Regions from separate parts of the Sphingopyxis sp. MWB1 genome, predicted to be linked through region 2. Evidence: predicted binding sites of a transcription regulator. Region 2 holds the regulator's gene; each other region holds the start of a gene.
The links. The regulator LexA, encoded in region 2, represses DNA repair genes until DNA is damaged. The targets are predictions, from matches to a motif close to GTTCCNCNCTTGTTCT.

Region 1: the regulator LexA is predicted to act here: its motif matches at 1,784-1,799, upstream of JV18_RS15630 (ImuA family protein).
Region 3: the regulator LexA is predicted to act here: its motif matches at 2,009-2,024, upstream of recA (recombinase RecA).

The regions. Positions count from the first base shown of each region.
Region 1 covers NZ_JQFJ01000002.1:1,716,334-1,719,540, reverse strand. Annotated here, with positions in the region: gene JV18_RS0108645 (MFS transporter) at 1-32, shown strand, start outside; gene JV18_RS0108640 (sugar MFS transporter) at 90-1,379, shown strand; partial or broken gene JV18_RS15635 (IS5/IS1182 family transposase) at 1,460-1,642, shown strand; gene JV18_RS15630 (ImuA family protein) at 1,836-2,582, shown strand; gene JV18_RS0108630 (Y-family DNA polymerase) at 2,482-3,207, shown strand, end outside.
Region 2 covers NZ_JQFJ01000002.1:78,107-81,313, reverse strand. Annotated here, with positions in the region: gene moaC (cyclic pyranopterin monophosphate synthase MoaC) at 1-309, shown strand, start outside; gene JV18_RS0101215 (molybdopterin molybdotransferase MoeA) at 306-1,496, shown strand; gene lexA (transcriptional repressor LexA) at 1,562-2,248, shown strand; gene JV18_RS0101205 (ComEC/Rec2 family competence protein) at 2,202-3,207, opposite strand, start outside.
Region 3 covers NZ_JQFJ01000001.1:165,429-168,635, forward strand. Annotated here, with positions in the region: gene JV18_RS0100670 (hybrid sensor histidine kinase/response regulator) at 1-1,635, shown strand, start outside; gene JV18_RS0100675 (response regulator) at 1,632-1,988, shown strand; gene recA (recombinase RecA) at 2,100-3,176, shown strand.

The DNA of each region.
Region 1 (3,207 bases), 1.6 Mb from region 2:
AGCGTCGCCTGTCGGCGGAAGGCGGCGTCTGAAATGGCCGACCGCTACATTGGGGCCAATGCCCGGATATTTATATGAAGGAGAATGAGATGGCCCATGCACCGCAGGATATGGCGGCCGGACCCGGGGAAAGCGAAAGCGCTGCATCGCATGTTGATGCGCCGGAGCTGCGCTGGTTTGTAATGGGTCTGTTCTTCATCTTCGGGGGGATTACGTCCTTGAATGATGTGATCATCCCGAAGCTGAAGGAGCTGTTCACGCTGAGCTATACGCAGGCGATGCTGGTGCAATTCTGCTTCTTCACCGCCTATCTGGTCATCGGCATTCCGGGGGCAAAGCTGGTCAAGAAGATCGGTTATATGCGCGGCGCGGTGGCGGGGCTGCTGACGATGATGGTCGGCTGCCTGCTCTTCATCCCTGCCTCGCAGCAGGCGGTCTATGGCCTGTTTCTCTTTGCCCTGTTCGTGCTCGCGAGCGGGGTGGTGATCGTGCAGGTCGTCGCCAATCCGCTCATCTCGCTGCTCGGCAAGCCCGAAACCGCACACAGCCGGCTGACCTTTGCCCAGGCGTTCAACTCGCTGGGCACCACCATCTTTCCGATTGCTGGATCGGTGCTGATCCTCGGCAGCCTGGCGACGATGAGCGCGGATCAATTGTCGGGCGCCGAACTTGATGCCTATCGCACCGCCGAAAGCCAGGCGATCGTCCATGGCTATCTGGGCATTGCGGCGGCGCTGGCCGTTGTGGCGGGGGCGGTCTGGCTGTTCCGCGGCCGGCTCAAGAATGAACGGCATGAGCCGAGCGCGGCGCTGGCGGGGCTCGACCTGCTCAAGCGCCCGCGCTTCGGCTTTGGCGCACTGTGCATCTTTCTCTATGTCGGGGCCGAGGTGTCGATCGGCTCGCTGATCGTCAATTATCTGATGCAGGGCCATGTCATGGCGCTTCCCGAGCAAGCCGCGGGCAAGCTGATCGGCCTTTACTGGGGCGGCGCCATGGTCGGCCGCTTCATCGGATCGGGCCTGATGCGCGTCATCAGCCCGGGCAAGCTGCTCGCCGCGGTCGCGCTGGGCGCCATCGCGCTGATCCTTGTCTCGATCAACACGACCGGAATGATCTCCGGCTACAGCCTGCTCGCGATCGGCCTGATGAACGCGATCATGTTCCCGACCATCTTCAGCCTCGCTTCCGAAAAGCTCGGCAGCCGCGCCGCCGACGGATCGGGCATCATCAATGTCGCCATCTTCGGCGGCGCCGTCATCCCGCTCGCCACCGGGGCGCTTGCCGACATCACCGGAAGCCTCGGCCTCGCCATGCTGCTCCCCGCCGCATGCTACGCCGTCATCGCCGCATTCGGATATTATGCCAGACGGGCGGCGTAACCCGACTTGATTGCCAATAATTCGGTGTGTTGGGTGTGAAGCTCGCGTGAGGAGCTTAACGAATGAGTAATTTGTTCTGAATGGCGGACGAGCAAATGGCTCGGCTTCTGCCCTGTTTGTCCAAGAGCCAGGGCCGCACGCACGTCGATGGTCGGCGAGTTTTGAGCAAAACCATCTTCGTCAACCGCAATGGATTGAGGTGGTCCGATGCGGCGAGGGCATGTAGCCCAGCAAATGATGCAAAGAGAATTTTTTCATCTTGGGTGCACCACGTCCCTGAAAATACATCATTAATACCCTGCCAGGGTCTCCAGAACTCGAGAAAAGCTCTGGTTCGGACCGGAATTTTAGCTCCCCGCAGACGGAATTGCCCAACTTGACACCTCCCTGCCATATGTCTGAAAAGAACATATGAGGAACATTTGGGCAGTCGAGTCGGTGAATGCTTTATGCGCTATGCAAGGGAAGTCTGTCTCGATCGAGGCGCAAGACGGCGCGTGTCATTCGACAGCTCTGGGCCATTCGACGCTCGACATCGCAATTGGCGGCGGGTTGGCGCGGGGGCGATTGCACGAATTATTCGCAGCAGAACGGGCCGACAGCAGCAGTGCGGCTGGCTTCACGGCGATGCTGGCCTGTCTCGTCAACCAGGGGCGCGCTCCTTTGTTCTGGCTGCGCGAGGATATGGCGGAGCGACAGGCCCGTCTTTATCCGCCCGGATTGGCGGAGATAGGAATCGATCCGGAACGCATTGTGTTGGTCGCTTTGCCCGATCCGGTAACGCTGCTACGCACGGCGGTCGACGTGGCTCGCTGCGCTTCGGTGGGCGTCGCGGTGATCGAAGTGTGGCGCAGCCCGCGCGCGCTCGACCTGACTGCAAGTCGGCGTTTGGCGCTGGCGGCAAAAGCGTCCGGCGTCACCATCTTGCTTCTCCGTGTCGAAGCGGAGCCCGGGCCCAGCGCGGCCCAGACACGTTGGAGCGTTCACGCCGCGCCTTCCACAGCATTGGAGGCTGGAGCGCCCGGTCGGCCTTCTTTCATCATCAAATTGTTGCGTCAGCGTGGCCGTCCGGATGGTGGCACTTGGCATCTGGAATGGGATCGTGACCGAAGCAGCTTCCGCGATACGACGCTATCTGGCTCTATGGTTTCCGTTTCTCTCGGCCGATCGCTGGCGCGTGGCGCACCGCTCCGAACCGGATGACGCGCCGTTCGCCTTCGTCGAAAAGCAGCGCGGCGCGATGCACGTCGTGGCGCTCGATTCGTATGCGCTGCGTCTGGGCCTGACCCCTGGTCTGACGTTGGCGGATGCGCGCGCGCGCGTTCCCGAGCTTGCCGTGATTGAGCAGGATAACCATGCCGACCATCTCTGGCTCGAGCGCATTGCCGATGGCTGCGACCGCTGGAGCCCAATGGTCGCCCTCGATCCGCCTGATGGGGTTACCCTCGATGTCACGGGATGCGCGCATCTTTGGGGGGGAGAGGCTGCGCTGGCGGCGGAGGTCGAACGGCGGATAGGCGCCGCCGGCATGACCCTGCGCCATGCCTTCGCCAAAACGGCTGAAGCCGCGCAGGCGTTGGCTCGCTTTCAGACGGCGCCGGCTGTCAACGAGCATCAAGCCATCCGCCGCCTTTCCATCGCGGCGTTGCGACTGGAGGAGGAAGACGAAATGGCGCTCCGCCGCGCCGGTCTCAAGACCGTCGGCGATCTTGCCGCGCGCCCCATGGCGCCGCTCGCGGCCCGCTTTGGCGCAGAGATGGTGACCAGACTCGATCGGCTTCTGGGTCATGCCAACAGCCGCATTTCCCCTCGCCGCGCCCCTCCAGCG
Region 2 (3,207 bases):
CTCTCCACCGCGCGCATCGCGGGCATCATGGCGGCGAAGCGCACCGCCGACCTCATCCCGCTTTGCCACCCCATCGCGCTCAGCAAGGTCAGCGTCGATTTCGCGTGGGAAGCAGACGGGCTTTCGGTCGCCGCCACCGCCGCCACCACCGGCCCGACGGGGGTGGAGATGGAGGCTCTCACCGCCGCCTCGGCCGCGCTGCTCACCCTTTATGACATGGCAAAGGCGCTCGACCGCGCGATGGTGATCGGCGACATTCGCCTGCTCGAAAAGAGCGGCGGGCGCTCGGGCGACTGGCGCGCCGCATGAGCGGGCTGCTCGCGGTCGAACAAGCCCAGACGCGCCCCCCCCCCCCCCGCCCGCCGCTTCCGCCCGAAGAAATCGCGGTAACTGAAGCCACTGGCCGCTATATTTCAGACCATGTTATAGCAGCGCGCGACCAGCCCGCCGCTCCGCTCTCGGCAATGGACGGCTATGCCATCCGCTTTGCCGATATGCCGGGGCCATGGCGCATCGCGGGCGAAGTCGCCGCTGGCACCGCCCCCACCGCCGCGCTGGCACCCGACGAGGCGATCCGTATTTTCACCGGCGCGATGCTGCCCGCGGGCGCCGACACAGTGATCGTGCAGGAAGATGTCACCGCCAAGGGCAGCGACCTCCTCCTCAGCGGCGAAGGCCCCGGCGCGGCGGGCCGCCATGTCCGCGCGGCGGGCGGCGATTTCCGCACCGGCGACCGGCTGCTTGCACGCGGCACCCGCCTCACTCCCGGCGCCATCGCCGCCGCGATCATGGGCGGCGCCGCGCGCTTCGCCGTCGGCGCCCGCCCGCGCATCGCCATACTCGCGACCGGCGACGAGCTTGTCGCCCCCGGCACGCCCCTCGCCCCCGGCCAGATCCCCGACAGCAACGGCATTATGCTCGCCGCCATGCTCGCCCCGCTCCCCGTCATCCTCGGCGAAAGCCGCCGCGTGCCCGACAGCCGTGCCGCGCTCGCCACCGCGCTGGCAGAGCTTGCCTCCCGCCATGACATCATCGTCACCATTGGCGGCGCATCGGTCGGCGACCATGATCATGTCGCGGGCGCGCTCGCCGATGCGGGCGGCACCCTCGATTTCTGGAAAATCGCCATGCGCCCCGGAAAGCCGCTCATCGCAGGCCGCATCGGCGACGCCGTGCTGCTCGGCCTCCCCGGCAATCCCGCCTCGGCCTTTGTCACTGCGACCTTGTTCCTGCTGCCGCTCGCGCGCCACCTCGCCGGGGCCGCCGATCCGCTGCCCCGCATCCGCCAGGCCCCGCTCGCCGCGCCGCTCGGCCCCGGAAAAGCCCGCCGCGAATATCTGCGCGCGCGCCTCACCGATGATGGCCTTCTGCCCTTCACCAGCCAGGATAGCGGCCAGACGCGCCCGCTGGCCGAGGCTGATGCGCTGCTCATCCGGGAGATCGGCGCTCCCCCGGCGCCCGCAGGCAGCATGGCACCCTATATCGGCATCGCTTGACAAATCGCGCTTCGTTCCACTATCGTTCCCCTTATGTCCGGTAATGGCATCGTGGAGAACGACCAATGTTGACCGCCAAGCAGCATGAGCTGCTCCGCTTCATCCAGCAAAAGCTCGACGACAGCGGCATTTCGCCTTCGTTTGAGGAAATGAAGGAAGCGCTGGGGCTGAAATCCAAATCGGGGATTCACCGTTTGATCAGCGCTTTGGAAGAACGCGGCTTTCTCCGCCGCCTGCCCAATCGCGCCCGCGCGCTGGAGGTGCTGAAGCTCCCCGACGCAGCAAAAGCTCCTGCCCCGGCTGGCGGCAGCGACAATATCGTCCCGCTCCGCAAGCCCGCGCCCGCGCTGCGCCCCGTGGCGGCGAATGATATTATTGAAGTGCCGCTGCACGGAAAAATCGCCGCTGGCGTGCCGATTGAGGCGTTTGAAGATCATGAACAGCTTTCGGTTCCCGCCGCGCTGCTCGGCTCGGGCGACCATTATGCGCTCGAAGTATCGGGCGATTCGATGGTCGAGGCGGGGATTCTCGACGGCGATTATGCGCTGATTCAAAAGGCCGATACCGCGCGCGAGGGGGAAATTGTCGTCGCGCTCGTCGATGGCGAAAATGCCACGCTCAAATATTTCCGCCGCGAAGGCGCGATGATCCGGCTCGATCCCGCCAACAGCGCCTATGAGCCGCAGCGCTACCCCGCCGAACGCGTCATGGTGCAAGGTCGGCTTTCGGGACTGCTTCGTCGTTACCACTAAGTTGCTGGGGGTTGCGCCACGGATGATCGTCGCGCACCCGGTGCGCCGCGACGACCCGCGGCGTCGCGCCCAGATAAAATAAAAGGCCGCCCGTTTCCGCGAGGCTGTCGCGGTCGATGGTCAGCCAGCGCGCGCGGCACGATCGCGGCAGCCAGCGTTCGCTGATCACCACATCGGCCGCGGCGCAGGCCGCCGCCATATCCTCCGCCTCCATCCGGTCGCGGCCATGGGCGACAAGGATGATGCGCGCATTCTCCGCCGCCTCCCCCGCCCCGCTTCGCTGCGCCCAGCGGCAAAGATCACGGTTGCATTCGGCATGGGAAAGCTCGGCCAGCGCCGTCAGCGGTGTGTCGATCCCGGCGGTCTCGGCCATGGCGCTTCGCACATAATCGCCCGCCCGCGCACGCAGCATCGCATAGCTGCCATCGGGCTGCGCCGCGGCAATATGCCGCCCGTCGCCCGTGACGAGCAGATCGGGGCGCGGCTGTAGCAGCAGCGCGCCCATGCCCAGGACGAGCGGCCCCGCGCCCCACCAGCGCCAGCCGCTTCGCCATAACAACATCCACAGTCCGCCCCCGATCGTCAGCGCAAAGCCCCAGGGCGGAAAGCTCGGCAGCGTCGTCACCGCGCCCGGCGCCCCCGCGACGCCATGCGCCAGCATGATGAGCAGGTTGAGCGCAGTTTCCGCCACCCACCAGAAGGGCGCGCCCAGCCCCGCCGCATCGAACAGCAGCGCGAGCGCCTCGGCGGGCATGATGACAAAGGTGGTGAGCGGAATGGCGATGATATTGGCGAGCGCGCCATAAAGCCCTGCCTTGTGGAAATGAAAAAGCGCAATCGGGGTCAGCGCAATCTCGACGACCGCGCCGGTCGCGAACAGCCCGGCAATGCCGCGCCCCAGCCGCTTGATCCGCGCCTCGTCCCGCCGCTCCAGAAAGGCGCGCATGGGGGCGCTTTCG
Region 3 (3,207 bases), on a different contig from region 2:
CGCGAAGGCGACCGGGCGACGCCGCTGCGCATGGTGCAGATTCCCTTGGTTCCCGGCGACGACCATGCCCCGCTGGCGATCGCGCTGCTGGACGAGGAAATGGGGCCGACCGATCGCGGCACTGCCCAGGCCTATGTCGAAACCTTGCTGTCGCTGCTGCCCTTTGGCTTGGCGATGGTCGATCGCGATGGCCGATTCCTTTATATGAACCGCGCCTTCACGCGCGCAGCGGGGGTGAGCGAAGGTCCGATGCCGCGCTATCCCGGCGATCTGGTGGTGCCCGAAGACAAGGGGCCGCTGGCGGACATGATCCGGCGTCACAGCAGCGGGCAACAGGTGGGCGGCGATTTGTCGATCCGCCTTGCCGGACTTGCCGATGATCCGGTCTTGATGCGGGTCGTGGGCGTGCGCGGGCTGGGCGAGGCGGCGGTGCTGCTGAGTCTGAAGGATTCGAGCGAGGAATCGCGGCTGAAGCGTCAGGTGGCGCAGCAATCGAAAATGCAGGCGGTGGGACAGCTTGCGGGCGGAGTTGCCCATGATTTCAATAATATACTGACCGCTGTTCTGGGAAGCTGTGACCTAATGCTGATGCGTCATACTCCCGGCGACAGCGATTATGACGATATTCAGCAGATTCGCAGCAACGCCAATCGCGCCGCGAGCCTGACGCGCCAGCTTCTCGCCTTTTCGCGGCAGCAGACCTTGCGTCCGCAGATATTGCAGCTGCCCGATGTCATTTCCGAAGTGTCGCATCTGCTCAAGCGCCTGATCGGCGAAAGGGTGGAGTTGCAGGTGCGCCACGGACGCGGCCTTGGCCCCGTGCGCGCGGATCCCGGCCAGCTGGAACAGGTGATCATCAATCTGGCGGTCAATGCTCGCGATGCGATGGCGGGCGACGGGACGCTGACCATCGAAACCTATCCGGTTTCGGCGTCGGAGGTGCGGCAATTGGGCAATGAATTCATGCCGCCCGCCGATTATAGCGCGCTGAAGGTGAGCGATACCGGCTGCGGCATCGCTGCCGATGTGCTGCCCAAGATTTTCGAACCCTTTTTCACTACCAAGGATGTCGGCAAGGGAACGGGGCTTGGCCTGTCGACCGTCTATGGCATCATCAAACAGTCGGCGGGCTATATTTTCGCCGACAGCAAGGCGGGCGAAGGAACGAGTTTTACCATCTATCTGCCCGTTCACCACGCCGCGGACGAGCCCGCGGCCAGCCCGCCGCCCAAGGCGCGCAAGAGCCAATGGGGAAGCGGAACCATTTTGCTGGTCGAGGATGAGGATATGGTGCGCACCGTGGCGGAACGCGCGCTGACCCGCGCGGGTTATAGCGTCGTCACCGCCTCGCAGGGCGAGGAAGGGCTGGAGCGTTTTGAAAAGATGGAGAAGGTCGATTTGATCATCAGCGATGTCGTGATGCCGACGATGGACGGCCCGACAATGGTGAAAGCGCTGCGCGGCCGCCGTGCAGACCTGCCGGTACTTTTCATGTCGGGCTATGCCGAAGAGCAGCTGCGCCAGTCGATCAACATCGACGATGTGGCCTTTCTGCCCAAACCTTTCTCCGTGGTGCAATTGACCGAGGCGGCTTCGGCGGCGCTCGAAGAGGCGAGGTTGAGAAAGTCGGTATGAGCGGCGACCCCCGTTTCCTGATCGTCGAAGATGATGTACTCATTTCGATGATGCTGGTCGATATGTTCGAGGCATTGGACATGCCCGAACCCGCGCAGGCCGTCAGCCCCGCCCAGGCGATCGAGATTATCGGCGGCGAGGAAAGGCTGGCGGGCGCGCTGATCGACATTAATCTGGGCGAGGAAAAGGGATGGGCGGTGGCCGACGCACTGGCGGCCCGCGATATCCCCTTTGCCTTCACCAGCGGCGGCGGCGACGTTATTCCGGCCGAACATGCGCATCGCAAACTGGTGACCAAACCTTTTCGAGTCGACGATATCCGGCAGATATTGCAGGATTTTCTCCTTCCCTGACGGTGTGGCGGCGCAACATTGTTCTCCCCTTGTTCTTTGCGAACAAATACGGTACATGGGGTTCAGCGTTGCGATAGGACTGCCATCGCTCTAGAGCAGGAAGGGACGGTCATGGCCGGACAATTGTCACTCGTCGACTTGGGGAAATCAGTGAACGGAACAGACAGGCAGAAGGCGCTCGACGCCGCGCTGGCGCAGATTGATCGTGCTTTCGGCAAGGGGTCGGCGATGAAGCTCGGTTCCAAGGAAGCCATGCAGGTCGAAGCCGTATCGACGGGCTCGCTGGGGCTCGATATTGCGCTGGGCGTCGGCGGGCTGCCGCGGGGCCGCGTGATCGAAATCTATGGGCCGGAAAGCTCCGGGAAAACGACGCTCGCGCTGCACTGCATTGCCGAGGCGCAAAAGACCGGCGGGACGGCGGCCTTTGTCGACGCTGAACATGCGCTCGACCCCGTTTATGCGCGCAAATTGGGCGTGGATATCGACGAGTTGATCGTGTCGCAGCCCGATACCGGGGAGCAGGCGCTGGAAATCGTAGATACGCTGGTGCGTTCCAACGCCATCGACGTGCTGGTGGTCGATTCGGTCGCCGCGCTGGTGCCGCGCGCGGAAATTGAAGGCGAAATGGGCGACAGCCATGTCGGGCTTCAGGCGCGACTGATGTCGCAGAGCCTACGCAAGCTGACCGGCTCGATCAGCCGTTCGCGCTGCATGGTGATTTTCATCAACCAGCTGCGCATGAAAATCGGCGTGATGTATGGCAACCCCGAAACCACGACGGGTGGCAATGCGCTGAAATTCTATGCGTCGGTGCGCCTCGATATTCGCCGGACGGGTCAGATCAAGGATCGCGACGAAATCGTCGGCAATACGACGCGCGTGAAGGTGGTGAAGAACAAGGTCGCACCGCCGTTCAAGCAGGTCGAGTTCGACATCATGTATGGTCAGGGTATTTCGAAGATCGGCGAGATCCTCGACCTAGGGGTCAAGGCCGGGCTGGTTGAAAAAGCGGGCGCCTGGTTCAGCTATGATTCGGTTCGTATCGGACAGGGGCGCGAAAATGCGAAAAACTTCCTGCTCGAAAATCCCGAACTGCGCGAGCGGCTGGAAGCTGCCATTCGGGGCCGGACCGAAGCGGTGGCCGAAGAAATGATGGCCGGGCCGGATAACGACAGCGACGAGGATTAAGTCACAGCTTTCCGGCCGGTTTTCCCTTGGG